DNA from 2 places in the Psychrobacter sp. T6-4 genome. Region 2 is predicted to be linked to the other one. Evidence: riboswitches for the same ligand, from Rfam matches in the RefSeq annotation. Region 2 holds a riboswitch; the other holds the start of a gene.
What was found. A riboswitch is a leader RNA that binds a small molecule or an ion and turns the genes downstream of it on or off. The one in region 2 is predicted to bind thiamine pyrophosphate.
Positions count from the first base shown of each region.

Region 1: another riboswitch for thiamine pyrophosphate. It lies ahead of thiC (phosphomethylpyrimidine synthase ThiC); the one in region 2 lies ahead of thiM (hydroxyethylthiazole kinase).

Region 1 covers NZ_JBQQEZ010000001.1:203,819-220,160, reverse strand. The annotation lists gene ACTXGE_RS00975 (replication-associated recombination protein A) at 1-747, shown strand, start outside; gene ribBA (bifunctional 3,4-dihydroxy-2-butanone-4-phosphate synthase/GTP cyclohydrolase II) at 1,060-2,175, shown strand; gene ACTXGE_RS00965 (acyl-CoA thioesterase) at 2,270-2,758, opposite strand; gene ACTXGE_RS00960 (hypothetical protein) at 2,793-3,779, opposite strand; gene ACTXGE_RS00955 (uroporphyrinogen-III synthase) at 3,812-4,750, opposite strand; gene hemC (hydroxymethylbilane synthase) at 4,807-5,826, opposite strand; gene ACTXGE_RS00945 (LytR/AlgR family response regulator transcription factor) at 5,996-6,733, opposite strand; gene ACTXGE_RS00940 (histidine kinase) at 7,036-8,187, opposite strand; gene argH (argininosuccinate lyase) at 8,316-9,689, shown strand; gene ACTXGE_RS00930 (oxidative damage protection protein) at 9,882-10,172, shown strand; TPP riboswitch at 10,254-10,370, shown strand; gene thiC (phosphomethylpyrimidine synthase ThiC) at 10,597-12,645, shown strand; gene ACTXGE_RS00920 (fructose bisphosphate aldolase) at 12,729-13,619, opposite strand; gene ACTXGE_RS00915 (EamA/RhaT family transporter) at 13,809-14,720, opposite strand; gene ACTXGE_RS00910 (ABC transporter ATP-binding protein) at 15,023-16,342, shown strand, end outside.
Region 2 covers NZ_JBQQEZ010000015.1:1,795-18,136, forward strand. The annotation lists gene ACTXGE_RS10755 (transposase family protein) at 1-168, opposite strand, end outside; gene ACTXGE_RS10760 (enoyl-CoA hydratase/isomerase family protein) at 326-1,123, opposite strand; gene ACTXGE_RS10765 (alpha/beta fold hydrolase) at 1,367-2,179, shown strand; gene ACTXGE_RS10770 (DMT family transporter) at 2,211-3,149, opposite strand; gene thiD (bifunctional hydroxymethylpyrimidine kinase/phosphomethylpyrimidine kinase) at 3,194-3,976, opposite strand; gene thiE (thiamine phosphate synthase) at 3,973-4,632, opposite strand; gene thiM (hydroxyethylthiazole kinase) at 4,629-5,426, opposite strand; TPP riboswitch at 5,484-5,572, opposite strand; gene ACTXGE_RS10790 (HpcH/HpaI aldolase/citrate lyase family protein) at 5,688-6,755, opposite strand; gene ACTXGE_RS10795 (cysteine protease StiP domain-containing protein) at 6,836-7,999, opposite strand; gene ACTXGE_RS10800 (HAD hydrolase family protein) at 8,051-8,872, opposite strand; gene ACTXGE_RS10805 (phosphoribosyltransferase domain-containing protein) at 8,971-10,233, opposite strand; gene ACTXGE_RS10810 (S1 family peptidase) at 10,475-11,527, opposite strand; gene ACTXGE_RS10815 (sugar transporter) at 11,871-13,070, shown strand; gene ACTXGE_RS10820 (ATP-grasp domain-containing protein) at 13,134-14,279, opposite strand; gene ACTXGE_RS10825 (TerD family protein) at 14,431-15,708, shown strand; gene ACTXGE_RS10830 (TerD family protein) at 15,824-16,342, opposite strand, start outside.

The sequences.
Region 1 (16,342 bases), on a different contig from region 2:
ATAGACTTACAAGCGCAAGAGATTATCAGTCAATTCGCTCATGGCGATGCTAGAAAAGCCTTAAACCTATTAGAGCTTGCAGTACAGACCGCTGATCCTGCGCAGTCACCACTTGTTATCGATGATGAATTGATTGGGCGCGTGGCGCAGACTGCACTGGTGCGATACGATAAAGATGGCGAGCAGCATTATGATATCGTCTCTGCCATGATTAAGTCCGTACGCGGCTCTGACCCTGATGCTGCTCTTTACTGGATGGCGCGAATGCTGGTCGGCGGCGAGCCTGCAGATTTTATCGCACGGCGTTTGGTCATTTTGGCTAGCGAAGATATTGGTAATGCAAATCCTAATGCCTTGCTGCTTGCGGATGCAGCACTACGGAGCGTGCAATCAATCGGTATGCCAGAGGCGCGTATTATACTAGGGCAAGTTGTCGTTTATTTGGCGACCAGCGCTAAAAGCAATAGTACGTATAAGGCGATCAATGCGGCAATGACACTCGCAGAAAAAGATGCCTCTGCTGTACCTCTACATCTAAGAAATGGCGTAACCAAACTTATGCAAAATCAAGGCTATGGTAAAGGCTACGCCTATCCACATGATTATCCCAACCACTATTATCCGCAGTCTTATTTGCCTGATAATCTAGCCAATACCCGCTTCTATGATTTTGCTGATAACCAGCGTGAGCAACATAGCAAACAGTTTATAGATTGGCTTAAAAACCAAGCGGCGAGTAATGACTAATTTTTTAAGTTGCTAGTGTTTTTAAGTTGATATTATTTCTAAGTTGACAGTATCCTAAAGATGATGACATTTGACTTTGAGTCATTAAGTAAGTAGCTAAAAGTACAGCGGTACGCTATAAAAGCCACTAAAACGGATAAGTCACTTGCTTTACTATGCTACAAACACTATATCTTCTACAAGATTTATAGTTATATGCTGCTGGTTTTACTAACCTATACAGCGCTTTTTTTATTCTACTGCTACAATAGGCAAATATTTCGCTTTCACCCTTTTTTTATACTGACAAATAATAAAGCATTGAGACCTTTTATGAGTTTAGATACGATTCCTGAGATTATTGAAGACATTCGCGCGGGCAAAATGGTCATTTTGATGGACGATGAGGATCGCGAGAACGAAGGCGATATCATCATGGCCGCCACTCACGTGCGCGCCGATGATATCAACTTTATGATTACTCATGCTCGCGGCTTAGTATGCTTAACGTTATCACAAGCGCGCTGTCAGCAGCTTGAATTGCCGCTAATGTCTGATCGTAACGAAGCCAAGTTTAGTACCAACTTTACGGTGTCTATTGAGGCCGCCGAAGGCGTTACCACAGGTATATCAGCAGGTGATCGTGCACGTACGATACAAGCAGCGGTTTCCTCTTCAGCCAAACCTGAGGACATCGTACAACCTGGGCATATCTTTCCCATCATGGCACAAAACGGCGGCGTCTTGCACCGCGCAGGTCATACCGAAGCGGGTTGTGATTTGGCACGCCTAGCAGGACTTGAGCCTGCAGCGGTTATCGTTGAGATTATCAATCCAGATGGCACCATGGCGCGCCGCGATGATCTTGAGATATTTGCTAAAGAGCATGATATCAAAATCGGTACTATCGCCGATCTTATCAATTATCGTATCGCTAATGAGCAGACCATTGAGGAAGTAGAGTCGCACCCGTTTGAGACTGAACATGGGACATTTACTTTGCACCGTTTTCGTGAGTTTGGTGCTGATGAGACGCATTTGGCATTGGTCAAAGGCGATGTTGGCGCAGGCGTCAGTACGGTACGTGTCCATGGGTTTCATCCGCTACGAGATTTATTCGCCGCCAAGAACGACGCCACAGGCCGCGGCGGCTGGAGCGTACAAGCTGCGATGGAAGAGATTAATGCATCTGAGCGCGGCGTGCTGGTATGGATTGGGAGCCATCAACCCATAGATTTAGGTGATGCTTTGGACAAAGCGTCGGACAATCAATCGATCTCTACTATCACTCAGCAGCCTTATCGTAGTATCGGTGTTGGTGCACAGATTTTGCGTCATTTGGGTGTGCGTGATATGCGTCTGCTGTCATCTCCGATGAAGTTCTATGCGCTATCAGGATTTGAGCTTAACGTCGTTGATTTTGTTCATTCTCCCAATCAAGAAGAGTAAGGTTTAAGCTAAAAACACGCTATAAAAAGGGCATATCAATTATTATTGGTATGCCTTTTTATTATTTAAATAATGCGCTTCATATCTTATTATTTCATAGTTTTGGAGCGTGACCGACTCTTGACTCTATCGCAACGAGATACTCTCGCTCCTTTTGCGTCCATGGTAGCTTTACTTCGCCAGTCGCGTCCAAACGTACGACTACCGCCTCAGCTGTCGCTACAATCGCCTGCTGCGCGTCACTGTAATAGCTATATTCTACGACCATGCTCGTATTGCCCAAACGCTGACAGCGTACACCGATGAGCAGAGTATCAGGATAAGTTACTGGGCGTAAATACTGACAGCTTGACTGCGCCAGCATCGTCACCATGCTGCCATCAAACATACCGAGCGCCTGTAAGTAAGCAATACGCGCCGACTCTGCATAACGATAATAGACGACATTGTTTAGATGGTTAAAGGCATCCATCTCGCCCCACTGTACCGACTGGCTATGAATAACAGGATAGTGCTTTAGGGAGCCAGGAATAGTACTTACTCCTTGCATAGCATTTAGTTGATTTGCTGCCGCATGGTTCATAATTTGCCTATTTGCGTGGGTATTGAGCTATGAGCTATTTATTATTGGGCTGATCTAAAATTTGCGTGGTCAACAAGGGCGAGCGTGCTGGCGTATTAGCTATGAGCTTATCTAACCAGTTGATGACTTCCGTTATGTTTGTTGGTGCATCCATCATGGCTGTTGCTACTTTTGCGCTGTCCTCTACTTCTATAGCACCTTGCACTTTAGGCTGAGAATGAGTAGATGGCGCTGTTAGCGTTTGTAGTTGCTTGCGCGCTTGACGCAGGTAACTCTTAAGCTGTTCTTGGTCACGCATAGTGCTCGCTTGACTGGCTAAGTTTAAGGTCATAATCACTTCGTGAAGCACCAGCTGTCGCCGTGTCAGGCTGGTATTATCAGTGCTATTTATGCGCTCATGATCTTTATCAGACTCATGGCTGTTGTTACGCCCATGGCTGTTATTACGCTCATGGCTATTATTACGCTCATGGCTGTACAAAAACTCTTGAATGTTTTGAATGGCAAGGTTCTGCAATTGCCAAGGGCTAGGTTGCGAGGTTTGTGCTTGCAGGCGTTCAATATCATCAGTTAAGCCTTGTTTGATAACAATAGTAAGCGCAGGCGCAATCTCATTACTCTCTTGCGCTAGCTGCCAGTGCAGTCCGCGCAACAGCTCAATAGCAGCTCTATCGTTGTCGTCAGCAAGCAACCTATCAGCAGCTTGTATTTGAATACGTAACAAATCGAGCTGATTTTGTGCTTGACTGCCCGCGGCACTACTAGGCTGCGGCAAAGTCTGCTGGCTAACTGCAAACAGGCGGTCATCCATCTCATTTAAACGGCTGACCACGTGCTCGTTACTTTGCAAACGCTCTTTTATCTGATTCTCAAAACGCTGCTGATCAATATAAAGCCACACTAAAGCGATAGTGAGTAGCAAAATCACCAGCCATTGCAAGCGTATCAGCAGCATATTGGCTTGCCGGCGCTGCTGATCTGCTGATGGAGCTGAGGAGGACGGCTTAGGAGGGATTGACATAGAGTACCGTGATTGTGTTAAGCATTTTAGTATCAAGCATCTTTAAAGGCACAAAGGTTAGATTTGATAGTGGATAATATAGTCTCAGGTGCTAAGTCCTCTACGCGCCAGTAATCAAGCTTTGCATCATCTAACATATTAGCTAGGCGCTCGCCTAATACTATGTAAGTAAAATCATTTAGCCCAAATTTTTTTGTTACCAAAGATTTGCAAGGTGCAGCGCGCCCTTGAGTGACGATACTTGTCCAGTGCTCAAAAGCGCTACCACTACTAATAAGGACAATGGGTTTTGAGGTAGTAAAAGTTGTCTGCTCACGCCAGCGCTGATAACTCTGTTGCGCATCAACAGGCATCACGCGCTCATACCAGGCAATGCTATCGATATGGACACCGCGCGCCTGTAACGTATCAACCAATAACCGCCGACCACCCAAACCGCGCCATACAAGCAATTTATCGCCTTTTTGTAGAGACTCAATCTCAGGCATAGCGAGCATGCCTTCGTTGTTAGCAACCATAGGTTGTAGCACTTGATAGTTGATAGGGCGCTCATCACTTTGTAGGACAGCAGCTGTCGCTGTGCCAACTGCAATAATATGACTGGGCGCTTCATTGTTAGCTTTGTTGGGTACAAATACATCAGGCGACTGGGCTTGCAAGGCTAAAGAGTCACTGCCTGTCTGTTCTTGGCCTTTTTGTTCAAGTTTTTGCCATACCCCAAGGCCAGAGGCGGCAGCCGTTGGACTAACGATGACAAGCGCCTGATAGTCACCTGCCATCCATCGCTTCATCACCTGCACCTCTTGCTCAGTAATGGCGCGTGGTTGCAAGGCAAGCATCGGCATATCAACTACGGTCAGTCCAGCGCTTTGTAGCAGATGCGTCAGCGGCGCGGCGCGCTCTACTGGGCGCGTATTGATCACTATATTTGAGGACAAAGCAGCAGACAATTGATCTAAATCGGATGACATAGACATACCATTACGTGTAATAAGATAAAATAAATAGCCTGTTCAAAACAACATTACTAGCTTTGGTAAATGGCGGATAATATCTCATCCGCCCCTTTAGCAAGGAGCATATCCGCCACGTCAATACCCAACTCATTAGCCTGCGACTCTTGCTCATCTTGCGTGCCCGTCAAGGTAATACGTTTGTCCGCTTTGAGCAATCGGCTACCATCCTCAGACCCTACGCGGCCACGTAGCCAAAGCGTGTTGCCATTATCATCATTACCGTTATCCATATTATTATCGAAACTGTCCGCCATTTGTAATACCGCAAACGCGGCAATAGGTACCTGACAGCCGCCTTGTAGATGCCTATTAAGCGCGCGCTCTGCGATTAGGCGAATACGAGCCTTGTCATCGTTCAGCGGCGCAAGTAAGTCCATTACTCGCGTATCATCTTCGCGGCACTCAATCGCAAGCGCGCCTTGTCCGACCGCAGGCAGACACATATCAATATCCAATTCACTACGAATACGCGCATCAAGCTCAATACGCTGTAAACCACTGGTTGCCAAGATAATTGCATCATAATCATTAGCATCAAGCTTACCTAGGCGCGTGCCGACATTGCCGCGCAGGGTTTTGATTTGTAAATCTGGTCGATAGGCTTTTATTTGGCACTGGCGGCGTAAACTGGCGGTACCAACGATAGCCCCTTGTGGTAGCTCATCGATACTTTGGTAGCTATTAGATACAAAAGCGTCTGTGGGCGCTGCACGGGTGCAATAAACGCCAAGCGTAAGCCCTTGTGGTAGTTGCATCGGTACATCTTTTAGCGAGTGTACGGCTATATCCGCTTGTTTATCGTACAACGCCTCCTCTAGCTCTTTGACAAACAACCCTTTACCGCCAATTTTGGCTAAAGGCGTGTCCAAAATCTTATCGCCCTTAGTGACAATTTTGAGCAAATTAATAGTCATGTCAGGATATAGTGCTAGCAGTCGATCTCGAATATGCTCAGCTTGCCATAACGCTAAGGGACTTTGGCGTGTTGCGATGTTTAGGGTAGTCAAGGCAGGTTGTCGCTGGTTACTCATAAAAGACCTCAAATCAATGTATTGCTAACGTCGTAAAGTAGGGACGCAAAAAAATACCCCTATTTAAGCATAAATAAGGGTGTGATGATACGGTATGAATGATTTGCAGCTCATGACTAATGCTCACTAAACAACTTCTAAATACAGCAAGATCTACATAAGACGATATCTACATACTCTGTATTTTTTCACGTAGCGCAGGCAGATGGCGACGGCTAACCGCTAGGGTCTCATCAATACCCTTAAAGCGAACTTGATACTGACCTGCATCTACTGTCTCCAAAAAATCTAAATAGCTTAGATTAATAATGGCATTGCGATGTACACGAAATAGGCGATCGTCAAATTCTTGCTCAAGCTCTTTTAGAGTTTCATCAATCAGTACAATACCGTCTTTGTGGCGCACTTTGACATACTTTTGATCAGCGGTACAGTAGTAGATGTCTTTGAGTTTAATGAGCTCAACGCCGCGATGAGTCCGTGCTGAGATATGCTCACGAATGGGCCGTGCTGTTGGATCCTCAAGTTTACGGATCTCATTGAGCTGGGCGGCATTCAAGCTTTTGGCTTTACTCATTGCCTCTAACAGCTCATCTTTGTTAGCAGGCTTGAGCAGGTAACCAATCGCATTGGCTCTGAGTGCGGCAATCGCATAGTGATCATAAGCAGTAACAAAGATGATAGCAGGCGGATGCTCAAGCTTATTGAGCTCATGAGCGCAGCGCACACCGTCCATCTCAGGCATACGAATGTCTAGTAATATAATATCGGGTTGATGAGACTTTACGGCGGTAATAGCTTCCATGCCAGTCGTTGCTTGAGCAACCACTTTATGACCTGACTCTTGCACGATTCTCACCAAACGCTCACGCGCTAATGGCTCATCATCACAAACTACAATCCGCATGTAATATCCTCTCTTAAACTATATGTGACCGCTATTTAGTAGTATAGATATTATACTGGTATATGCTCATATTCTTTTAATACTATCTATCACTTATTTATTCACTACTTTACATAATCACTGCATTTCAGAAGCTGTAAAAAGCCCTTTCAAAGACAATTTTTTGAGGTAAAAGCCTATTGCGTTATCTTTTTACATCAATTTAACTCGTGTTATTTATAATAATAGCTAGACCATTATCGATAGTAGTAATAATGTAGCAATAAATATGCCAGCTGTTAAAAAAGGTTGTTTTAAAAGCGTTACAGACCAACATCTTGAAGCGGATAGTTTATCTTAGTGATGATCTGTTCAGTTGTGACCGTACTGTTGATAGTAGCGCTATCGCCAAAGTAAGCGCGCAAACGCTCAGTTTGAATGTAAAAATCCATGTGTTGCTGCAAATCATAAATAACCATCAAAGTCTTGCTAGGCAGTTGCACGGTAATTGTAATGATCACGCGGTGCTGCTCCCACGTGACCTTTATATGAATATCAATGGTCTCAGTAGTCATCTCTACGACGTTGAGCAGCATCTTTTCCAGAACACTTTGCAAGGTGAGTGAAGTGATGACCATGTCATACATGATATCTTCTTCAGGTAGAGACCAATTGACAATCAGCTTGTCCGCCAATCGGCTCGACTCTATCGCTATGTAATGCTCACAAAGTGCAATCTCCTCTTCAAAACTGATCTCACGAGCGCCATTGAAGCTGGCACGAAAGAGCGCTGAGACGTGCTCTAGTAATTTAGAGGCGCGCGCAGGATTAGAATCCATAAGGGCGATTAGTGTATTAACGGTATTAAAGAAAAAGTGCGGAGCAATACGGGCTTTAATCATATCGTTTTGCGCGCCAAGCTTGTCCTCAAATGAGGCTTTGAGAGCATTTAGCTCCATGTAGCGGCGTAAAAAGTATAGGATAAAGACTAAAGTAAAACCGCCGCCCACAATACTATCGAGCATAACATCTATGATAAACGTTCGAGTATCGTACTTGAGCCAATCAAAATTAATCATCACTAGCTGCACTAAAATCATAGTTACAGCAGAGCTTGTCATAAATAGCGCTATGATATAGACGCTGACTCTAACGTTACTCATACTCTTAAATATGGGTCGCAGATAATCAATAAGGTATAAAATAGGAAGAATTGAGATGACGTTTTGAAAAAAATAGCCTGCAAAAAAAATGGCAAAATCAGACCCTGTAACCAAATCTTGGCGCTTAGTGATAGTGACAAATAACGACCAAAAAAAGATGTACATCAGCCACTGCCAAGGCTTCATCATGACCATGAGCTTGGGGATAAAAAACTCTAAGCGCGCCGCTAGTAAGGCGACCTCATCATTTGCTATACTTGAGTGCTTATTCTTATGAGTAGTCTTAGACCGATATGAACGCCATTTCTTCAAACCCTGATAGCTCCATTGATTCTGAGCAAAATAAAAAGTCACCTGTCTCTGATTCTAGCACAGATACTATGAGCAGCACTGAACAAAACGATTCGTCAACTGCTGCTCTAAATAGTCAGGGCCAGCAGATGTGGGGCGGGCGCTTTAGTGAGGCCACTGACAGTTTTGTCGCCGCTTTTACCGCGTCAGTTGGCTTTGATCAACGCTTTGCCCGTCACGATATCCAAGGTTCAATTGCCCATGCGACGATGCTTGGTCGCTGCGGCATCTTGGCTGATGATGAGGTTACAACGATCATAGAAGGTCTACGGCAGGTGCTCGCTGAGATTGAAGCGGGCGAATTTGAGTGGTCCATTGCCCTTGAAGACGTACATATGAACGTCGAGTCGCGTCTGACAGACATGATTGGCGCAGTTGGCAAAAAACTGCACACGGGGCGCAGCCGTAATGATCAAGTGGCAACCGATATTCGTCTTTGGCTAAGGGAGGAGACTGATAATATCATTGAGCTACTCGTGCGCTTGCAAAGCGGTCTCCTTAATCTGGCTGAGCAGCATACCGACACTATCATGCCAGGCTTTACCCATTTGCAGACCGCGCAGCCAGTAAGTTTTGGTCATCATGTCATGGCTTGGTTTGAGATGTTATACCGCGATACCCAGCGCCTAAAAGATGCTCGTCGCCGTATGAATCAGATGCCGCTCGGTAGCGCAGCTTTGGCTGGTACGACCTTTCCGATAGATCGTACCATCACCGCCGAGCTGCTAGGCTTTGAGGGCATTTGCCAAAACTCACTTGATGCCGTCTCAGATCGTGACTTTGCTATTGAGTTTACATCGAACGCTTCGATCTTGATGATGCATTTATCGCGCATGAGCGAGGAGATTATCTTATGGATGTCGGCGCAGTTTAATTTTGTGCAGATACCCGATCGCTTCTGTACCGGCTCATCTATCATGCCACAAAAGAAAAACCCTGATGTGCCAGAGCTGGTACGCGGTAAATCAGCGCGCGTCTTTGGTCAACTGATGACGCTGCTTAGTCTGATGAAGAGTCAGCCGCTCGCTTATAATAAAGACAACCAAGAAGATAAAGAGCCGCTATTTGATTGCGTCGATACATTGACCGGCTCACTCCTTGCCTTTGCTGATATGCTACCGAATATCACTCCAAACATCGAGGCTATGCGCGCCGCTACCATGAAAGGCTATGCGACAGCGACCGATTTGGCCGATTATCTAGTGCGTAACGGCGTCGCCTTTCGCGATGCTCATGAAGTCGTCGGTCATGCAGTCGCTTTGGGTATCAAGGAGGGCGTTGATTTGAGTGACTTGTCACTAGCCCAACTACAACAATTTAGTGACGCTATCGGTGATGATGTCTTTGAGTATTTAACGCTTGAGGGCTCACTCGCGGCGCGTGATCATTTAGGCGGCACAGCGCCCAATCAAGTTAAGCAAGCGGTCATTAACGGCCGAGCCCGCCTTAAGGCTTTTGCTTAGTTGATACTTACCAACGTATATCTTTTATAAAGATACCCGCCATTGTTGCGGGTATTTTTGTTCATTCTCTTAGGCACACTCGCTGTTACCTTCTATACACCTGATAGCCTTTGCTAAATTGACTAAGACCGTTATCATAGATAAATACTAATATTTAATAAATAATTTCATAAAATCAATAAGGAGCACCTCATGACTGAGACCTTTAACCCGCAAGCCAATACCGTATTTTGCCGCAAATATCAGCAAGATTTGCCAAAGATGCCGCATCCGCCTTTTCCAAACAAAAAAGGTCAAGAGCTACAAGATACAGTTTCTGAAAAGGCATGGAAAGAGTGGCTTGAGCAACAAACCATGCTCATTAATGAAAATCATCTGAGTATGATGGATCCTGAAGCCAAAAAGTTTTTGACCGAGCAGCGGGATAAGTTCTTAGATAATGAAGACTACGAGCGTGCGCAAGGTTGGACGCCAGAGAAATAAAGCAAACTGCTATTTATCCTAAGCTAATTTTGCTACTATAAAGCTTGCTGGTGTAAACTTGCCAGCAACAAATTTACAACACTGACAGACTCGGGGTGCGGTGTGCAATTGGTCACAAGCCAGTGCGCATTCGCTGAGAGATCACCCGCCGAACCTGATGCGGTTAGTACCGACGCAGGGAAGTCTTAAGCATACGTTATACCTATCTATTAGGCGCGCAGAAATGCCTTTTTATTATCATACTGTCTCTTATCGCTAGAACACGTTGGTTAATATGAAGTGGCGTCTACTGATTTTTGAAGCGTTTGACTGCCTATCATCGTAGTAAAACGTTTTATGCAATTAAGATAGATATAAATTCTATGCTTGTCCCGCAGCTACTGGCGGTGTTGATTTTATTCAAAACAACACGCTAGGACAGCATATGACAGCCTCAACCCTAATATCAAAACCTAATCAAAAATCGTCTGACAAAAAAGCCGATGCACTAAAAACCCCTGCCCATCGCACCTCTACCGACGCCCGTTTTGAGGAGGACGCTCGCGACTTGCATCGTGTTCTCCCCGCTTCTCGTAAAGCCTATATCCAAGGATCAAGATCTGATATACAAGTGCCGATGCGCGAGATTACACTTGATCCTACGCCTATTCAAGGCGTTGATGAGTCGGACTGGGAGCACAACCCGCCGTTTTATGTCTATGACACTTCAGGCGTTTATACCGATCCCGATGCTCATATTGATCTCACCAAAGGGTTGCCTAAATTACGCGAGGGTTGGATCGCTGAGCGCGGTGATACCGAACAACTAACAGGTCTGTCTAGCTCATACGGGCAAGCCCGTGCACGTGACATTAGTACCGCTAACCTTAGGTTTGCGCACATCGACAAACCGCGCCGTGCTAAAGACGTCGATGGCAAAGTAGGCAATGTCACGCAAATGTACTACGCGCGCCGCGGTATTATCACGCCTGAGATGGAATACATCGCTATCCGCGAAACACAAAAACAGCATGAGTTAACTGACATGCGCCAGCACGAGGGTGAAAGCTTTGGTGCCAATACGCCAAAGATTATCACCCCTGAGTTTGTCCGTGATGAAGTTGCCGCTGGACGCGCCATTATCCCAAATAACATCAACCATCCTGAGTCTGAGCCGATGATTATCGGTCGTAATTTTTTGGTGAAGATAAACGCTAATATCGGCAACTCAGCGCTCGGCTCTTCTATCGATGAAGAAGTGTCGAAAATGACGTGGGCGACACGTTGGGGCGCGGATACCATTATGGATTTATCAACGGGTAATCATATCCACGAGACCCGTGAATGGCTGATTCGTAACTCACCCGTGCCCATCGGTACCGTGCCGATTTACCAAGCATTAGAAAAAGTCGATGGCGTGGCAGAAGATCTTACTTGGGAGATCTTCCGCGATACTTTAATTGAACAAGCGGAGCAAGGCGTAGATTACTTCACCATTCACGCAGGCGTGCTGCTACGCTACGTGCCGCTGACCGCCAATCGTTTGACAGGTATCGTCTCGCGTGGTGGCTCTATCATGGCGCAGTGGTGCTTGGCTCATCATAAAGAAAGCTTTTTATACACGCATTTTGAGGACATCTGCGAGATTATGAAACAGTATGATGTCGCGTTTAGCTTAGGAGACGGCCTGCGTCCCGGCTGTTTGCAAGACGCCAATGACGAAGCGCAATTTGGTGAGCTACGTACCCTTGGCGAATTGACCCAAGTGGCATGGGAGCACGATGTACAAGTGATGATCGAAGGTCCCGGACACGTTGCGATGAACCGTATAAAAGAGAATATGGACTTGCAGCTTGAGATCTGCACGGACGCGCCTTTTTATACTTTAGGGCCGTTGACGACTGATATCGCACCTGGTTATGATCATATCACTAGTGCCATTGGGGCGGCGATGATTGGCTGGTTTGGCACCGCCATGCTCTGCTACGTGACGCCCAAAGAGCACTTAGGATTGCCTAATAAAAAGGATGTCAAAGACGGCATAATCACGTACAAAATTGCCGCTCACGCCGCCGATCTTGCCAAAGGTCATCCAGGGGCACAAGCGCGTGATAATGCGTTATCCAAAGCCCGCTTTGAGTTTCGCTGGGATGATCAGTTCAATCTAGCGCTGGATCCTGATACCGCGCGTGAATACCATGATGAGACTTTGCCCAAAGACGCGCACAAGTCGGCGCACTTTTGCTCCATGTGTGGCCCTAAGTTTTGTTCGATGAAAATCACGCAAAATGTGCGTGAGTACGCCAAAGGCTTGGAAAATAAAGTCACGCCAAGTAGCGGTGATCTTCAAAACGAGAACCACCGTATCAAGCAGGTCGATACTGAACTGGTCGAGCAAGCCCGTGAAGCGAGCTTAGAGGAAGTTCGCCAAGGCATGGCTGAGATGACAGAAAAATATCGTGCTGAGGGTCGTCAGTTGTATAAAGAGGTATGATAAAGACTGATTGTAATCCTAAAAAAAGGCGCTACTGATTAGTAGCGCCTTTTTAGCTGATGTCTTTTGCAAAAGGAGTCAAATTAAACCTTTGACGCCTCATAAATCTCATTGATCGAGTTATCAATGGTCTCAGCAAACTCTTTATCGCTCTGCTGCTTACTTAAGCCTTCGGTAAAGGCACGTGAGAAGCTGGCGATCATACCTGGGTTTTGCTTGAGCTTATCACAAGCTTGCTGGCGGCTGTAACCACCTGATAGCGCGACTACTTTGAGCACTTTTGGGTGATCGACGAGCTCTTGATAAAAGCCCTCTTCCTCTGGCAAAGTCAGTTTAAGCATGACTTGGTGATCGTCGTTTAAACGATCCAGATTGCGCAAAATATCTGCTTTGAGTATCACTTCACACTCGTGTTTTTGTGCGCTATCAATATTGACCTCAGGCTCAACAATGGGCATAAAGCCTTTAGAGATGATTTGTTTGGCGACATCAAACTGCTGCTGTACGACAAGCTCAATGCCATCGACGCTTGGCTCATAAATGACTGAACGCATTTTAGTACCAAATACAGGGTACTTTTTAGCTTTATCAAGTAGCGCATCCAAATCTGGCATCGGGCGCATCACTTGCACGCCGCTCATTTGCTCAGCTAGACCTTTATCTACCTTTAAAAAAGAAACGATGTTTTTATCTTCCCATAAGTAGTTGGCAGTGGACTTGCCGTTTACTTCACGATCCATCGTATCTTCGAATAAAATCGCACCAAGGACGCGCTCATTATCAAAGCAGTCGCAGGTCATAATGCGGGCACGCATTTCATGCACTAAATCGAACATAGCATCATCGCTATCGTAGGCATCACCGTTTACGCCGTAATTCTCTAACGCTTTAGGCGTACTGCCGCCGCTTTGATCGAGTGCGGCGATGAATCCTGAACCCTCTTTTATACGTTGTAGTTGTTTTTGATATTCCATTGATTAAGTATCCTCTATTTATTGAATCTTTATTTTATCATAACGTGTTATAAGCGCTTAGCGATGTTCGTTCCTAACGACGTAGCAACACCCATAGCGAATTATAAATTACCTTACCATAAGCGCTAGCATTTGCTTGTATTTAGTCAGTTAACCGTCAAATTTTAATCAGTAAATCCTAACTCAAGTTTACGCCAAAAACAGCACCGCAACGCAGCAGATAGCCAGCAGAATTCCTAACATATTAATGCGATTAAGATGCTCTTTAAATACGCCAACCCCAATAAGGGTAGCGACGGTAATCACCCCAACATTCATACCCGTAAAGACGATACTTGGTGATTCAGACAAGACTTGATGGGCGCGCACATATGCATAAATATTACCCATGTTCAGTACGCCAAGCAGCAGACCTGCTGCCAAAGCATTGCCCTGCCAGCGCACTCGAGTGATAAGCAAATAGATAAATAACAGCACAGCTGCTAAGCCAAAACTAACAAATAGCGTTAATGGAAAGGCAGCGCCCTGCTTGGCGACTTGCTTAAATAAAATATCAATAATGCCATAGCCGACCCAAACACCGAATAACCAAAGTGGCGTCTGCCTAGCGTATGAGAGAGCACTGTTATTGCTAGTCGTGCTGTCGCTAGGATGATCTATATTAGCAGTACTAGTGGTAGCTATTGCCAAGTGCTGCGGGCGATACACCAGCGCGCCTAGCGCTAAAAAACCCAGCAGTAGGCCAAATATACGTGTCCCTGTCAGCACTTCACCGAACCATAAAAAAGCGGCGATGATAGGAATGATTAGCGATAAGCGCTGAGCGGCGTCCGTGGCCACCATACCTACCGCTGAGATAGCACGGCCAAGAATAACAAAAACGAGCGGCAGTAAAATACCAAGGGCGATGATAATGCCCCATGCGCCGCCAAGCGTACTGATAGCGCTGATATCAGGTTTGAGTAGGACTAGAGTGAGTAAAAAGGCAACAGGGTAACCGGCGACAATCGTTTGACGAATATCTATATCTTTTAGCCGCAGCACTTTTAATAGCACCGAAACGGCAACGCTGCACAGCACTGCAATAATCAAATACAACATCAGTTTTACCCTTAAATAAAATAAGTCAATGTTCAATGTTTTCAAAATTAAGTCAGTAGAGAATGTAACAATATATTTCATAATCAGCAATGATTATATCTCAACTCATTTATATGCACCTCTAAATAGTCCTGATAGCTAAAAGTATCCTCATCAGTCGATCTCAGCTTACAATTAGCCTGCAAGCCTGATAATGAAGTTTGATAAAATATCCGATTATTCTAATCCTAAAAGTAAAGGCGCAAAACCGCGAGTACTAATGCTGGTTTTTGTACGCTGATACTACTGTCTGTTTGCTACCTATGAATGCACTTTTTCGCTTTTTTGAAACCCGTCTGCCCGCTTTTCCTGAATCTCCAATGCCGCTACCTGCACCTCGTGATGGTCTGCTAAAGTTCTTGTGGGCCTGTACCAAAGGCCTGCGTGGCTGGCTGCTGCTGTTTATGGTGCTTTCAGCGGGTATTGGCGTTTATGAAGCTATGCTGTTTGCTTGGATTGGCGATATTGTCGATTGGCTTGGGATTTATACCCCGCAAAATCTATGGCTAAACAAAGGCGATATGCTCCTGCTTATGTTTGCAGTGATGCTAGTTAGCCCCTTTTGGATTGCCTTATCGTCGTTTATTCATTTTCAAACCTTACAAGGCGTATTCCCCATGCAGATGCGCTGGCGTTTTCATCAGCGTATGCTTGGGCAGTCGATGCAGTTTTATCAAGATGAGTTCTCAGGTCGCGTCTCAGCCAAAGTAATGCAAACGGCGCTTGCGGTACGTGATACGGTGATGACGGTCACCGACATGTTTATGTACGTTACCGTTTATTTTATTACAACGGGCGTCATTTTATTTAATTTAGACAGCTTATTATTGATACCTTTTATCGTTTGGTTCATCTTAGTCGCTTTGACGATGTGGTATTTTATTCCTAAATTAAAACAAACTGCTATTGTACAAGCAGATGCTCGCGCACTCATGACTGGACGTATTACCGACGCTTATGCCAATATCATGACCGTCAAGCTCTTTAGTCATTCACGCCGTGAGCTAGGTTATGCCAAAAATGCGATGGGTCAGTTTTTGGGTACGGTACACGCGCAAATGCGCTGGGTAAGCTATTTGGAGGTTTCAACTCATCTCATTAGCGTGATTTTGGTCAGTAGTACCGCAGGTATCGGTCTTTATTTGTGGCAACAAGGCGCCGTTGGCGTCGGCGCGATTGCTGCGGCGACGGCGATGGCACTACGCCTAAACGGTCTGACCCGCTGGATCATGTGGCAAACCGCTAGCTTGTTTGAGAGTATCGGTACGGTACAAGACGGTATGCGCACGTTATCAGCGCCGCAAACTATTATCGATGTACCAAATGCGCCCACTCTAAAAGTCACTGACGGTCATATTGTGTTTGATCAGGTTGATTTTAGTTATGAAGGTGAGGAGAATGGCGATATTGAAGGGGCGCGTATCGATGAGGTCAAAACGGTTGCCGCATCAAACTTGTCACAAGTTAAACTACTAGATAACTTTTATCTCGATATCAAACCAGGCGAAAAAATCGGTCTGGTTGGGCGCTCAGGCGCAGGTAAATCAACACTGGTCAATTTGCTCTTAAGATTCTTCGATGTC
Region 2 (16,342 bases):
TAGTATCTGCTCCTTAAGACTGAGCACACTTGGTCTGCCTGATTTGGTCTTAGATGCTTCATGCTCTTGCATGGCCTCAAGCATGTCATAAAAGGTGGCTTTATGAATGCCTGTGTAGCGTTTAAAACCAGCGTCACTTTGTTTGAGTAGCTTATCTATGTTTGGCATATCTATTAAGTAAGTAGCGTTCAATAATATACGTTGTGTCTTACAACTACTTTTGCAAGAGGTCTAATATAAACTTAAACCGTCCAAGTTTCGGGGGTCAGTTCAGTGATACGGGGTTTTTTATGATCTTGAGTTTGTTACTAGCATACTATGCAGGCTACTTACCTTGATAAACTGGCTTACGCTTCTCCATAAAAGCGCTAATACCTTCTTTAAAGTCATCGGTCACTGCCATTAAGTTTTGCTGTTCGACTTCCATATCGAGTGCTTCATTGAGTCCAGAGTAAGCATGGACATTTAGCATATGCTTCATAGAGGCAAGAGCCTTGCCTGGTAGTTGACTCAAACGTGTGGCTAATGCCATAACCTCGCTATCTAGCTCCTCAGCGCTGACGACTTTATTGACTAGATTTAGGCGTGCGACATCTTCTGCCTTTAACTTATCACCAAGCATGACCAGCTCAGTGGTTTTGGCAGCGCCGATTAATTGATTTAATAGATAAATACCGCCTGCATCTGGAATCAGACCAATATTGACAAAGGCTTGCACGAATTTTGCATTATCACTAGCAATACGAAAGTCACAAGTGAGCGCTAGATTCATACCTGCTCCAGCGACTGCACCTTCTAGCTTTGCAATGATAGGTTTATGAATATTACGCAGTTTTAGGCTGACTTCGGCGACTTCGCGCAGCATAAAATCAAGTTTGGCGACCAGCGCTTCGGACTCCATACCATTCTCAAGCATCTCTCCTATGTGACCGCCACTAGAGAAGTTATTATTTGCGCCTTGCAAGACAATAACGCGTACCTCATCATCTTGGTCCGCTTTTTCAAGAGACTCTAGCATTGCTTGCTTGAGCGGCGTACTAAAAGCATTGAGTGTTTTGGGATCGTTCATGGTGATAGTAGCGATATGATTGTCGCTTTGATAGTCGACGAGAGCCTGAGACATGTTATATCCTTTAAAAGGTTGGGAGTGACCAAATACTATAGCAGTTTATGATAAGGATAAACCCCATTCTATGCACTTTAACGCCACTATAAGACATTAAAACGACTCGTGCAAAAATACTACTGTAAAAGCGGGTCTTTGTGACTTATCCTAATACAGGATACCAAGTTGCTTTGGTCAAGTCGCTTTAACCGTATCCAAATACGGATACCTGAACACTAATACCAACACAAGGAAGTCGTTATGCCATTTATCAAGATCAATAATACCAATATATATTATGAAGACAGCGCGCCAGATGATCAGCAAAAGCCTGTTATGCTCTTTGCTCACGGACTGCTATGGAATACGCGTTTGTTTGAAAATCAAGTAGAGCATTTTAAAGACGATTATCGCTGTATCGCTTTTGACTTTCGCGGGCAAGGGCAGTCACAGATTACCAAAGACGGCTATGATATGGACACGCTGGCAGGTGATGCAATTGAGCTACTCAATATACTAAATGTCGATAGCTGCCACTATGTTGGACTATCAATGGGTGGTTTTGTCGGGCAGCGCGTCGCTATTAAGCGCCCTGATCTATTAAATACGCTGACGCTAATAGATACCTCTGCTGATGCTGAGGATCCGGACAATATTCCTGGCTACAAGAAGCTTGTGACTGCAATTCGCTTTTTGGGAATGAAGCGGGTGAGCAAAAAGGTCATGCCGATTATGTTTGGCACGACCTTTTTGAACGACAAAGCACAAAAAACTGCCCGCAAAGAGTGGCTGTCCATGCTACAGAGTAATCGTAAGAGCGGCGTCGTCAAGGCAACAACTGGAGTAATTGAGCGTCAAGGCATCTATGATCAGCTCGGCAGCATTACCACACCGACGCTCATCATTGTGGGTGACGAGGATGTGGCAACGCCTTATAGCAAGGCTGAGCGTATGCACTTTGCTATCGAAGGCTCTAAGCTTGCGGTCATTAAAGGCTCAGGACATACCTCAACGGTAGAGGCGCCTGATGCCGTCAATAAAGTGATGAGCAAATTTTTAGCCCGCCAGTCTTAGTACTCGTCAGTCCTAGTATCAGTCATCTTAGCTAATTTTTAGTACTTGCCAGCTGCATATGGGGTTGTCGTTTTAGCGCAGCCCCATACTCTGAGCTGATGATACCTATCATAACCAGCGCAAGCGCGATAATATGATTCATGGTCATCATCTCGTCTTTAAAGAACATTACCCCCATTACCGCACCAAACACAGGTAGTAGGTTCATAGCCAATGACGCCCGATTAGCGCCAATCTGAATGACGCTCTCCATATAAAACAGCTTAGAGATAATGGAGATGAATATCGCAATATAAAGCAACATGAGCCAGCCACGCCAATCTGGAAAGTGAATACCGTTTTGTGCCAAATCATAACCATAAAACGGCGTCGCAACCACTAAACCTGCCAAACTCATCGCCCACATGAGACTTGCCCAATGAATCTTGGGTGCATGACGTAGTGCAATAGAGTAGGCAATATAAATACCTGTGGTCACTAAAGCCAAAGAGTCGCCAAGCGCAAAGTTATATTGCGATAATATAAAAGGCTGTCCCCCTGTCAAAATCCAAATCACACCGATAAAAGCAATCCCAATGCCTAGCCACTGCAATAGGTGCGGATTATCCTTGTAAATAAAAGCGCTAAAACAAATCACTCCAAAAGGTATTAGTGCCGTAATAATAGACACGTTGACGACGGATGCTCCCATTGAGAATGCGCTATATAGAACAATATTAAATAAAGCAAAACCACCCCCGCCAACGATAAACAACCACAGCCAATGCTGCTTAATCACCGCCCAATCTTTTTCAATAAGCTTGCGAGCAAAAAACGTCAAGATAAGGGTGGCAATAAACCAGCGAAAAAACGTCATCTCATACGGGGTTAGCCAGCCTTTGCCAAGCTTGCCTGTCACGTTGCTTGTCGCCCAAAGTAGGGGCGCTAATAAAAGCATAACGTAAGGTGCTGGTAATCCATTTTTAACCATAATAAGTACTCTTTAAACCAGCTTAGTTATTGAATGTTTTAAACTTAATAAAACTCATAAAAATGATGCACAGGCCCTTGACCTTGCCCCACCTCAAGCTTGTCTGCGTGTTGTAGCGCGCCAGTTAAATAGGTTTTTGCTTTTGCGCAGGCAATATCTAATGGCTCGCCGCGCCCCCAATTGGTCGCAATCGCGGCTGACAACGTGCAGCCTGTACCGTGACTGTTTTTGGTATTGACACGCACGCTTTCAAACCATTGATGCACGCCGTCGACGTACAGCAAATCTGGCGAATCGTCTTGCTGTAGATGTCCACCCTTCAAAAACGTCGGTACTGCTAGCTGTTTGGCTTGCGCTAGCATCTCGTCACGATTTTTGGCTTCATCTTCACCAAGCAGATCTGCCGCTTCTGGTAGGTTGGGCGTAATGAGTCCGACTTGGGGTAGCAGTTTGCGCATCGCTGACAGTGCATCTGCGTCAAGCAGGCGGTCACCACTTTTGGCAACCATGACGGGGTCTAGTACCACCTTTTTAGGTTGATATTTCGCTAAGGCCTTAACCACGCAGTGAATCATGTCAGCGCTGCCCAGCATACCGATCTTGACCGCATCGACGCGCACATCACTAAACACCGAGTCAATTTGCGCGCGTACCATCTGGGTAGGTAGCATCTGGATTTGCTGGACGCCTTGGGTGTTTTGCGCGACGACGGCGGTGATCACGCTCATCGCATAGCCGCCATTGGCGCTAATGGCTTTAATATCAGCTTGAATACCCGCGCCGCCAGTACAGTCAGTACCCGCAATCGTTAAAATATTGGCGATCATTGTTTTGCTCCTAACAAGGTTTTGGCGGCGATTTTTGGATCGAGAGCGGCGCAAACTGCTGACACTACAGCGATACCATCACAGCCTGTGGTATAAACATCAGCTGCATTGTCTTGACCGATACCGCCGATAGCCACGCTAGGCAATTGACTCTGTGCGACCAGAGTTCTCAAGCCTTCTATACCGATAGGCGGCGCGTGATTAAGTTTGGTTTGAGTGGCAAAGACAGGACCGATACCGACATAGTCCAGTTGCGAGAGATGCTTGGCGTGCGCTACTTGTAGCTCATTGAGAGTATTAATCGACAGTCCCAGCCAAACGTCCGCGCCTAAAATAGCTCGCGCTGCATCGATTGCCATATCGCCTTGACCAAGATGTACGCCGTCAAGCTGGGCTTTTTTGGCAATAGCAACGCGATCATTCATCACGAGTGGCACGCGTCCAGCGATGGCTTCTTTGAGCGCGCAGGCTATCTGGTACAACTCATCATCGCTAGCGTGTTTATCGCGCAGTTGTACCATCGTGACGCCGCCGTCAATCGCTGCGCAAACGGTATCAATCAAACCGCGCTCCGTGCACATGGCGCTATCGGTAACTAAGTACAAGCTCAGTGCCTCGCTAGATTTGTGCGTGGTTTTTGGGGTAGAGGTATTCATATAATGGTCACCTTGGCATTGTTAGAGACTTGATCGGCGTCTAAGTGATAAAGGGCGTCCAAGAATTCAACGTAGAAGCTACCAGGACCTTTGGCTGCCTTGTCTGCCAGCTCACCTGCTTGTCCGTAATAGCAGAGTGCACTGATGACAGCGCCTGTCAGATTATCGCGGTTACTACCGATAAAGCCGCCGATTAAAGCCGTCAGTGCACAGCCAATCGCGGTCACACGAGTCATCATAGGTACGCCATGATGTACGCTCCATTGCTGCGTGCCATCAGTGACCCAATCGACCTCGCCTGTGACGACGACGACTTTGGCATGTTTGGTGAGAGCTTCGGCGGCAACTTTGGCTGCCTCAACGGTATCGCCACTATCAGGACCACGGCTTTGACTACTCATACCCGCTAGTGCCAAAATCTCAGAGGCATTACCACGGATGACATCAGGCTTGAACGCTAATAAGCGCTCACAGCTTTGCAAGCGGTAAGCGGTAGCGCCGACTGCTACAGGGTCTAAGACCCAAGGGATATTTTGCTCATGAGCGACTTGTGCGGTTGTCAGCATGCTATCAAGCCAGTCTGGCGATAACGTGCCAATATTGATGGTGAGCGCATGAGATAAGCGCACGAACTCTGGTGCTTCTGTTTGGGCATGTACCATAGCAGGCGAGGCACCAGCGGCTAGTAAAACATTGGCTGCGGTGCTCATAGCGACAAAGTTAGTGATGTTGTGTACTAAAGGCGCTTGAGTACGAAATGAGGTAAAGCAAGAATGAATCGATTGAGGATGCATTTTCTCTCCATAACTAAAAATGGCAGGCGAGAAAACACATAGCATCACGAGTGGATACGGTGACGGCTATACACTCCCTACGCCAGTATGATCTGGATCAGGTTCTAAGGGTACATCTCAGCCTAACGGCGCCCCTGTGAATAACGTTTTGATATTTTATATAATAACTTTTAGGATAAAGGTTTTAATCAATCTATACCAATACAAAGCATCTTACCGAGCTTATCAAAGTAATACAATACAAGACTTGGTAAATCTAACTTACATTCTTGAATTAAATTCATTGCTGTTGTTATTAATTGTCCCAAACACTTCGGCGCGATTGACGATCTCAGTCGCCCAAGCGCGGTGAGTCGCAGGCTCTAACATGGTATTGTTAAATTTAAACACCGCTTTTGCCTCAGTATGGAGGATAGCTTGCGCCTCATCAAGCATATTTATCGGCACACAATAAGCCTGCTGCACTAAGGCAATTTGGCTGGGGTGAATGACGGTTTTGCCTACCAAACCCAAACTAACATCGCGTCCAAGCTCTTGCATAAACAGCATCGGCTGATCGAGATATTCAAAGACAGGGGCAGACAGATAAAAGCCATGCGGCACAAAGCAGCCCAGCAGCTGATAGGCCAAAGTACCTATAGGCGTGTCATAGACGATACTGTTTTTGGGGCGGCGCAGGCGCAAGGTGGCAAACAAGTCATTGCCACCGATACGTAGGGCAAAGACTGGCTGACTAAAGGCTTCTTTAAAGCCGATAGCCAGCTCTTGATTATGGTGCGGATTAAACAGCGCAGCAGTCTCAAGCGTTGGCATCAACAGCTGATCGTCACTTAAGTTCTGACAGGCCATACGCCAATTGGACAAGCTACACATATCGACTTTGGGCATGACAAAACCGTCGAGCAGATCGATATGAGGATAATCTGCTAACTGCTGTAGCATCATCGGATTACGTGGACGCACAAATACCAGCGGGCGCGTCGGCTGGCCTTGAAGTTTTGCCTGAGTATTATTTGATGGCTTATTAATGGTATCTTTATGCGCTGACCAAGTACTTAGCAGAGTCTGCAAACGCTCAAGCGCCAACTCGACATCATTGTGGCTGACCGCATCCTCAAGGCAGATGATAATACTGTTAATCGTCGGTAACTTATCGCGCTTAATCACTTGCCAAATATCCTCACGAGTGGCTGGCATATATAGGCTAGCACCCAACTGATAAGGATGGTAAGTGATCGGCTTAATCATATCGTGACGCTCAGTGATCAGATGCGTATAGGACTGAGTATGGCTATAAATATTTGATTCGTTGTTTGACGTATCTGACATAGTAGGCATCATAAATAAGTGAGTATAAAATTTTAATAGACAGGATTTATCAAGGACTAGGTCGTTAAATGCTAATCTTTTTAGCTACGCTGCTTGATCAAAGTAATGGCTTGATAAGGCAATATTTTATCACCTAAAACGTTAATAGTGATATCGCGATCGTCGCATAAATGCCTTAATAAGACCGTATCCCGATGATCGGTGCTCGCCAGCAAAATGCGCTCAGGATCACGGCGTAATATCGCTCGTGTCGCTTCGGCAATGGTCGGTTTGATACGATTGCGATTAGTAATATGATAATCCGCCGCTATTTTATCTATAAGCCGAGCAGTCTGGTAGCGTGGCTGCTTAAAAGTTGGCAAACGTTGCAAGGGCTTCGTCAATGCGCGGCGCGCGGCATCACTATGATCGACGAAGGCTAAGCTATGATCTACCTCTACTAAGTTATCATAAAATACACTGCGATGTAGTCCCGATTGTGGCTCGGTATACAGGCTACGCGATATCAGTCCTGACACCGTACTATTTAGCAGACCTGATGGAATGAGCCAGTCCTCCTCGCTCGCCGCAAGCCAAGCGACACCTGCTGGGTCAGCAAGTGTCAGCAGGGGAATAACGTCTTTTCCTTGATGAAAAATAGTAGCAAAATGAGGATGACTGCTATCGTTAAATGGCTGAAGGCTACGTGCCAACTCCTGATAAATCGCGCCTTTGCCTGTCCAGCCATCGACAAATACGATAGGACTGTTTGGATGAGCATCTAATATCATCTGCATAGCGATAGGATCCAGGCCGCGATCACGAATGATGCTAATGCCATAATGCACACTGGGCAAGTTATAGTCGCTATCGCTATCGTCTGATAGGGCACGCTGCAATAACACGCCAATCGGCAAACCTGCCCGCACTAAGCTGATCAGTACCAGCGGATGCTCATTATCGACTGTCTGCACAAAGATATCGTGCAATGTATAAGCCAAATTAGCAATATCTGTCGCCGTTCTATCTGTACCTTGCGCTAATGCCTGCTGGTATAATTGCTCGTGCATCGCCGTTGGTGCTTGCTCTAGAGTCAACATGTCCGAATAATGACGCTGCCCGCTTTGAATCAGCGCCTCTTTTTGTTGAGTAGGCACATCGGCAACCGCATCTTTATCGACGATGTCGAGCAGTACGGTGACGTCAGAAGATAGGTAGCTGCCTGAGCCGTATTTATCTAATCTTTGTATATTATGATGGGTCATAAAGATGTTTTACTTGTATAAGCGATTGTTATTAATATTCTAAAATCAAACTTACTTGCGACTAGTATGGTCATGCATTTGACCATGATTGGGCATGCCGTACCAGTCAAGCAATTGTAGAAAGGGTAAATCTGCTAAGCTATCACCAAAACCAAAACTTGGACGTTTGACATCTAAATGCTGGTCTAATAAAAACTGCACCGCGTGACGCTTATGCACCGCATGTGGCAGTATCGCAAGATTATTAGCGTTCACATGGACATAAAAGTGTCGCTCAAAATCACGTATGAGTGTAGGCAATTTTTTAGCCAATTCTTTTAGCGCTTGATGGTCTTTTTTTGCGTGCTTTATCGCTAGATAGATGGTTAATTCTTTGTTACTAGAACCAGTACTAAAGCTGTCGATATGCGGCGTAAATACCAGATGACTGTTCTCATTTTTGCTATGAGTTGCAAATAGCTGGCTGAGTTGGTGAAGCTTGTCTTGCAAAGGACTTAGCTGCTGATACATATGCTGCTGCCACGCGCTCAAAAGCTTACCATCATTGGTCAAAACAATCGCGCCATGAGTCAGCACTTGCCAGCTGTCAAAAGGCAGTTTAACGCGTTTAATCTCGTCTCGATCGCGTGCAGTGACGACTATCAATTCAGTGCTCGCAAGGAGCCAATTAAAAAAGCTCGCTTGACGCTGGCTCATAAAACTTAACGGCTCGCCTTGTTTATTTACCGTGGCGCAGACTAAGCTCTCAGATTTAGCCGTTGGCAAGTCCCAAGCGTCGATCTTACGCTGCGTTTGAAATAGCGTATCGTCTAAATCCATGAGCGCGTAGGGTTTGATGATTTCGGGGTTGGTCTGGAAGAAAGGGGTGGTCATAAAAGTGTCCGTTAATGAAGTATAAAGTTAAAAAAGCTGGTCGCGTAACCCACCTTTTCGTAAGTTTAAACGGTGGGTTACGCTTCGCTAACCACACCCTAGGCTAAATCTAGACTTCCATCATCACAACCTACCACCAAAACATTATCTAAACCTTGCCACATATCATCCACACTATCAGCAGCCGTTTCCACGCACAATACAATCAAATCCCAATCGCTAGGCTCGACATTATAAGCAAAATTAGTCATGCCCAATCCATAATTGTCATGAAAACTGATCATGGTAGTAATCGCACCACCGAGTGCGATAGGCGAGCGCGTTAAGGCGCTAAACTTCACTTTATTCTGTGAGTCAGTATTTTGCTCAAGCCATTCTGCCAATAAAAACGGCAACCACACAAACTCATTACTACCGAGTACTAAAATCCGCGCAGGCAACTGTGCTTTATCAAACGTCGCTCGTCCACTAAAACGGGTAAATGAGGACTGAAACCCTGCAAGATAATCAGCAAAGCCATCGGTACTATCGAGTGTCGGAAAGCGTCCCCAATTGCCAGTATTACCCAACGGCTGCGAGCCTGCTTCTGTGGTATCTACCGAAGGCATAACGATAGGTTCAGGATTGGGTGCATCCGTCCATTGCCACGCCCCAGACAATAGATGATGACGCTGAAAGTCGATATCAGGCAAACGAGTAGAGATGTAGTCATCAGCATCAGGTGCCTCTTGATTGAGTGACCAATCCACCAAAGTCGTTAGATGCACTTGTTCTAACTGGCTTAGACCAGAGTGACGTAGAGCGGTCACCACGTTAACGCAAGTATTACCCGTTGAGGCTTCGTCATCGACCATAATCAAGGTCTTGCTGGCGAGTAGCTGCTCTTGAGTGATTCTATCAGAGCTTTGATAAATGAGATGCTGGCTGGCGTGACTATGATCTTCGCTAAACGTCGTCAGCAAAGTCTCCTTATTATCATCGCTATGCTGGGCATGACGCGTAGAGTTTAGTAGTAGCGCGTTAGGGTAGCGCGTTTGTAGCGCTTGATGAACGCCTGCCGACAGTCCCACGGCAGTCTCCGCCATACCTATGACCAAAATGGGTTCAGGCAGATCGTTAGGCACTAAACTTGCCAAATGCGTAAAAGCAGTGCGCATGGTACTAGGCGCGACAGGAATATGCCGACCTAAGACTTTTGAGACAAACAAAAAAGCACGTTTGGGATTGATACGCTGCGCAAACCCAAGTAAGTCTTCTAATTGACAAGGGGTATTATTATCTAGTGCGCTATTGGTTTGATAAGTTAAATTCAAGGTACCGCGAGGTAGGGTGATGCTCGTACTGTGTTGCTGATTTGGCATTCATATTCCTTGGTGTTTCTAATTTTCGATATTTAGTAACGTTATAATTTTATATAAGTGTAAAGGGATTTTAACCCTGACAACCCACCAGCCATAGCGCACTGCGGCTTTGTTTGCTTAGTTGTGGTGTGCTCAACGTTGAGGTTGATACAGAGTGTGAGTTATTCAAACTAATACCAGCGCTGGCAAGCAGGGCAGATAATAACTGAAATTTCACTGCATAGTTCATATTTTGTGCCTGTTAATGAACGAGGCTGGCTGTCACCATACCGATGACCTCGCCTGTTGGCAATAATAAGGGACTACCACTAGAGCCAGGTTGGATAGGCGCGGTAAATTGCATATAGCGGATATCATCGCCAAACCCTGTCAACCCCGAGATACAACCTTGGGTCACTTGCAACTGACTACTGACGCCTGATAGCGGAAAGCCTAAGGTGGTAATGGTCTCGCCTAATATATCTGAGCACTGCTGGGCAAGTGGTAGATGGCTCGGTAGTGGCTCGCAAACTTTAATGATAGCTGAATCACTACCGATGTCGCTCATCACCACTTGCGCCTCGCGGTCAGGCTGCCCTTGCTGACGGATACCTATCATCGCTGCCGACTCAATGACATGATAGCAGGTCAGTAGATGATAGGAATCAATCGCGAACGCTGTACCCGTCCACGTCTCGCCAGGGGTGACATGACGCGGTGGGCGCGATTCATTATTGCGCTGGTCTCGTTGCTGCTGCTGCGCGGATTGAATGAGCGCATGAGTATCTGGCAGGCGAGTATCTAAGCTCACCTGCACGCGCTGCTCTAGGCTCGCTAGCCCTTGGGTTGAGCTCTCACCCAGCGCCCTGCACTTAAACTGACCATTACGCTGATAAATCTCTAATATTATAGCGGCTTTGACATGACGCTCATTGGCTACAAATTCATAATGAATAGCACTATCATTCAAAGTCAGACTGATAGTGTCTAATTCAACCGCTGGTAAATCTAAACTCGGCTCGTAGTAAGTATAAGCAATGAGTTGCAAGTAGCTCACGTTTTGCGTCTCAAACAATTTTGGCAAATCAAGTTGCCATGCGCTTGGGTTGTTAGCATCATCTAGCTGCACCCAGTCTTTGGGCGCGTGTAGATAGGCGGGACTACAAGCAGCTTTTCGTCTGTCATCTAAAGGCAACCAAAGCAGACCGAGCTGCTGACCAAATGTAAGCGAATTATTGGCTGTAAAAGCGACTAAGCAGTTGGGTTGCTCAATAACCGTATTTGCGCCTAACACTAGCGTCGTCTGTGCGCTCATCGCTTACCCTCTGCTTGAGTTTTTGTCATGGGCTTAGTCCCTAAATTTACCCTTATAAATATACAGTTATGTTGTGCATAAGCGTATCTATTCTAACGGTTTTTGCAGAGAATTGGAGGGCAAAGATATTTTGATGAACTTAATCAATTACCGTGAACATAAGTCTGATAGATAATTAAAAAACAATGTACTAGAATATGCCGCTGAACGAAACTGGATTTAAAAGTAGAGCTATATTACTGCAAATTGGTGAGCATTACTCTTTACTCATATTTCCTAGGTCCTAGCACTCATTCTTGGGTCAGCCGTGCTATCTGAGCACTTTTTTATAGTAGTCAGTGATATGGAAAATAACTTTGAGGTGGATTCAGTATCTCGCCGCACGCAGTACTTTCGAGTGATCTTGATGGGTGTCAGCGCTTTTGTGATTAATACTACAGAATTTGTCCCTGTAGCACTGCTCAGCGATATCGCCAAAGACTTTTCGATTACAGCCGCTGAGACTGGCTGGATGTTGACGCTGTACGCTTGGGTCGTCGCTCTTATGTCATTGCCTCTGATGCTATTGACCAGTAGGTTTGAGCGTAAGCGCTTGCTACTGGCTATATTTGTAGTCTTTATTGCCAGTCATGCTTTATCTGTATTTGCATGGAGTTTTCAGGTTCTCTTGGTGAGCCGAGTAGGGATTGCCTTTTCGCACGCGATATTTTGGTCCATCACTGCAGCGATAACGCTGCGAGTAGCGCCTGAGGGCAAGCGAGCATTAGCGCTTAGTATATTGGCTACAGGGACGTCTTTAGCGCTGGTATTAGGCGTGCCTATAGGGCGTATATTAGGTCAATGGTTTGGCTGGCGTACCACCTTTGCAGGTATCGGAATCATCGCTTTTATCGTGTTTGTGCTACAAGCAAAGCTGCTGCCCACATTGCCCAGTATGTTTAACGGCTCCTTTAGAAAAATTCCAGAACTGCTTAATAATCCTTTGTTGGTCAGCCTTTATTTATTCTGCTTTATCATCTTTACCGCAGATTATGCCGCTTATACTTATATCGAACCTTTTTTAAATCGGGTCGGCGCGATGAGTGAGAACTTAGTGACGCTTATTTTATTATTATTTGGCGGCGCAGGACTCATCGGCAGTTATATATTTAGTCGCTGGAGTGACAGATCGAGCACGACCATGATGCTAGCATCCACGGTGCTCATAATAGGCGCAATGCTACTCATGTCATGGACGGCAACGTCGATATGGTTATTTGGCATAGTCACCATAGTTTGGGGTACCGCCATGATACTGCTGATGTTGACCATCCAATCCAAAGTGATAGAAATCGATATTAACGCTCAAGACATGGTGATGGCGATGTTCTCTGGCATCATCAACTTAGGGATAGGTACGGGTGCATTGCTAGGCGGTTACGCAGTCACCTATATCTCACTCTCAAGCGTGGGTTACGTCGGCGCTGCTATTGCTGTGTTAGCGCTGCTACTCGTTATCGTTATGATCAAGCGGTTTCCTGAATTACGTGCCAACAACCATTAAATCATTACCTATGATAAAGGCGCATCTTATTATAGGTAATGACCCAGAATAAAAACGACCTTACTATAGTGCTTGCTCTTCTATCTTCACACTGGTCATAATCGAGCGTACCTGACAAGGTGTGATTTCTTTGACGATATCCTCAAGTTTGGGCTTGTCCGTGAGTCCAAGCCAATAACCAAATCCCACTTGCGTCAGATCGACGCCGCTATGAGCCGTATAACCGATACCACCTGAGGGTCGCGAGTTGATCTCAAGGACGCGGTGCAGGCCTTCATCATCAGCTTTGGTCTGTACGCTGACGATACCGTCGCAGCCAAAGGCTTTAATCAGCGGAACGACAACCTCCATAACCGGCTTCTCATAACCAATGTGCTGAACTTTTCCCGTCTTATGGCGGGTGATGGCGGCCAAGACTTCGCCATACTCACAAACCACGTCGATAGAGTACTCTTGTCCTGGTAAAAAAGGCATAAGCAGCATAGGAATAGGGCGCTCTTTTACCATTTGACTATTGGTATAAGCACTTATAAATTGCTGTGTATTTATTTTTTTGGCTTCGGTAAAGTACAAGTGCTCAAAGCTATCGTAGGTCTCATCTGACGCTTTGCTAGAGTCAAGCCGCCAAAATCCTTGGGCAAAGATACCTGTGACTGGCTTTACGCATAGCGGCTGATGACCATGCTGGGCCAGCAGGGCTTTTAGCTCAGCGGTAGTATCAAACCGCCAAGCGTCTGCTACGGGGATATTATGAGCATGACATTGCTGCATAAAGGCAAACTTATCATCGATAGACTCTAAGGCGTCAACGCTCGTTGCGCCCGTCAATAGACGAATACCAGCAGCGCTAAAGGTATCACGGTGCGCTTCATAATCGATACCATTGCGACCCGTGAGGAGCACCTTTACCTTTTGTTGTTGAGCTTGCTCTAATACAAACTGCCAACGCGGCATAGTAGGCTCAGCTTCAACAGGGTTATCTGTCAATGACTCATCATCGCTGATACTTAAATGGGGCTCTCGATAAATACTATCTGCACATTCAAATATCTCAGGTCTATTATGACGATGTGAAGCGATTACATGAAATGGTGTGTTAGATGTTGCTTTGAGAGCTTGCAAGCTTGCGAGCATATCGCGCTGGCTTGACTGTCCTTCTGCAAGCCAAACACTGGTTATATCTGTAGTAGTACGAGTGTCGCTGGGCATAATTAATCCAATGAATCGGTGATGAATATCAGCATTATTATATACACTGTCATAAGCTATAAATACCATAATCGAGCATTAAAAAGCTGATGGCATCCATGCTACTATAGGGCAATCAGACTACACTATTATAGACAATCAAGGATTATTCATGAGCCAAACCCAAGTCCAACAACTGGTTGCTGGTGCCAATGCGCCACTGCCAACTGATAATATTAGCATCCGTATTTTGAGTCAAAACGCGATTGATTGCGCCGCTTACCGCTTAACGAGCGAGGGCAAGGTGCGCGGCGATGGCGATATGATATTTTATGGGCAGACCCGCAGCGATGATGGTAGCGTGAGCTTTCGCGGTCACGACAGCGATGGATTCTTTGATATTAATCTGCCAGCGCAGCCTGCAACTATAGATAAGATTGCTCTGGCGTTCTCAAGTGCGCAGACGTTGGCACAGATCGGCGATGTCGACATCCAAGTATTGCAAGGCAGTCAAGTGCTATTAACGAGTCAGTTGAGCGCGAGCGGTCGCAATGAAAAAGCGATTATCTTAGCAGAATGTTATCGTCGTCAAGGCAGCTGGAAGTTTCGCTTTATCGCTCAAGGATTTGAGGGCGGCCTAAAACCTTTGTCCGAGCATTTCGGCGTTGAAATCAGCGATGATGCACCTGTGCAAGCACAAAGCCAGAACCAGTCTATCAATACCCAAAAGCCTATCAATACCCAAAAGCCTATCAATACCCAAAAGGCAGGTAGCACTCAAACCAGTACACCGCCGCCGATTCCCGCTAGTCCTTCAATTAACCTTAGCAAAATCACCTTAACCAAGAATCAATCCAGTATTAATCTAAAAAAACGCGACGATTTTGGCAAAATATCAGTCAACTTAAATTGGAATCAGCGCCCAGACACCGCTAAGCAAGCGCCCAAAAAAGGGCTGCTGGGTGATCTGTTTAAGCAGCATAAATCAGGTGGTATTGATCTTGACGTTGGCGCAATGATTCATCTCAAAAACGGTGAGAAAACGTTAATCCAAGCCTTGGGCAATCGTTTTGGTAGTTTGCAGTCTGCGCCTTATGTCCTATTGCGTGCTGATGATAGAACCGGACAAGTGAGCGGCGGCGAGTGGCTCGATATCAATGGTCAGCAGTGGGCGCAAATCGAAGAGGTATTTATCTTTGCCTTCATTTATGAGGGCGCGCCAAACTGGGCACAAACAGACGGGGTCGTAACCATTCATGTGCCTGATCAGCCGCCAATCGAGACCAGATTAACTGAAGGCTCAAATAACTCGCCAATGTGCGCCATTGCTCGCTTGGTCAATCAGCAGGGCAGTATCAATGTTGAGCGTATCAACCAATACTTTAAAGGTCATCAAGAGATGGACAAGGCTTTTAATTGGGGCTTTAGCTGGAAGCGGGGGAGTAAGTAAGCGCTTTAGCATAAGTAAAGCAATAGCATGATAAACCAGTCCACATTAACAAAAACCGCCTAACGATTAACGCTGGGCGGTTTTTTGACTCTAATAAATCTTTAAATAAATAGTACTAAGCATGCGGCGTGATAGCTGGCATCAAGTCATGAAAAGTGCGACCAGAGGCCGTCTCGCCAATGGCGTGCATTTTCCACTCATTATTATGACGATAAACCTTTGCCATAATCATCGCCGTATGTGTCCCTTGTGATGATAAGTTGTAGCGTGCGACCTCAGTATTGTTATTGGCGTTTACGATACGGCAAAAGGCATTCTCTACCGTCTCGAACGTTTGACCGGTAAAGCTATTGACAGTAAATACGAGAGAGACCACATTAGCTGGCACACGTGCAAGATCAACATTGATGACTTCATCATCGCCGTCGCCATCGCCTGTGCGGTTATCGCCCGTGTGCACGATACTGCCGTCTTTTGACTGTAATTGGCTAAACCAGATGGCATCGACCGCTTGCTTATTACTATCGAACATAATGCATGACGCATCCAAATCGATAGAGTCGCCGCCACTACCGCCGCCAAACAACTTACCTAAGAAGCCGCCTTTTTTATCCTGAGGACCTTGAAATACATC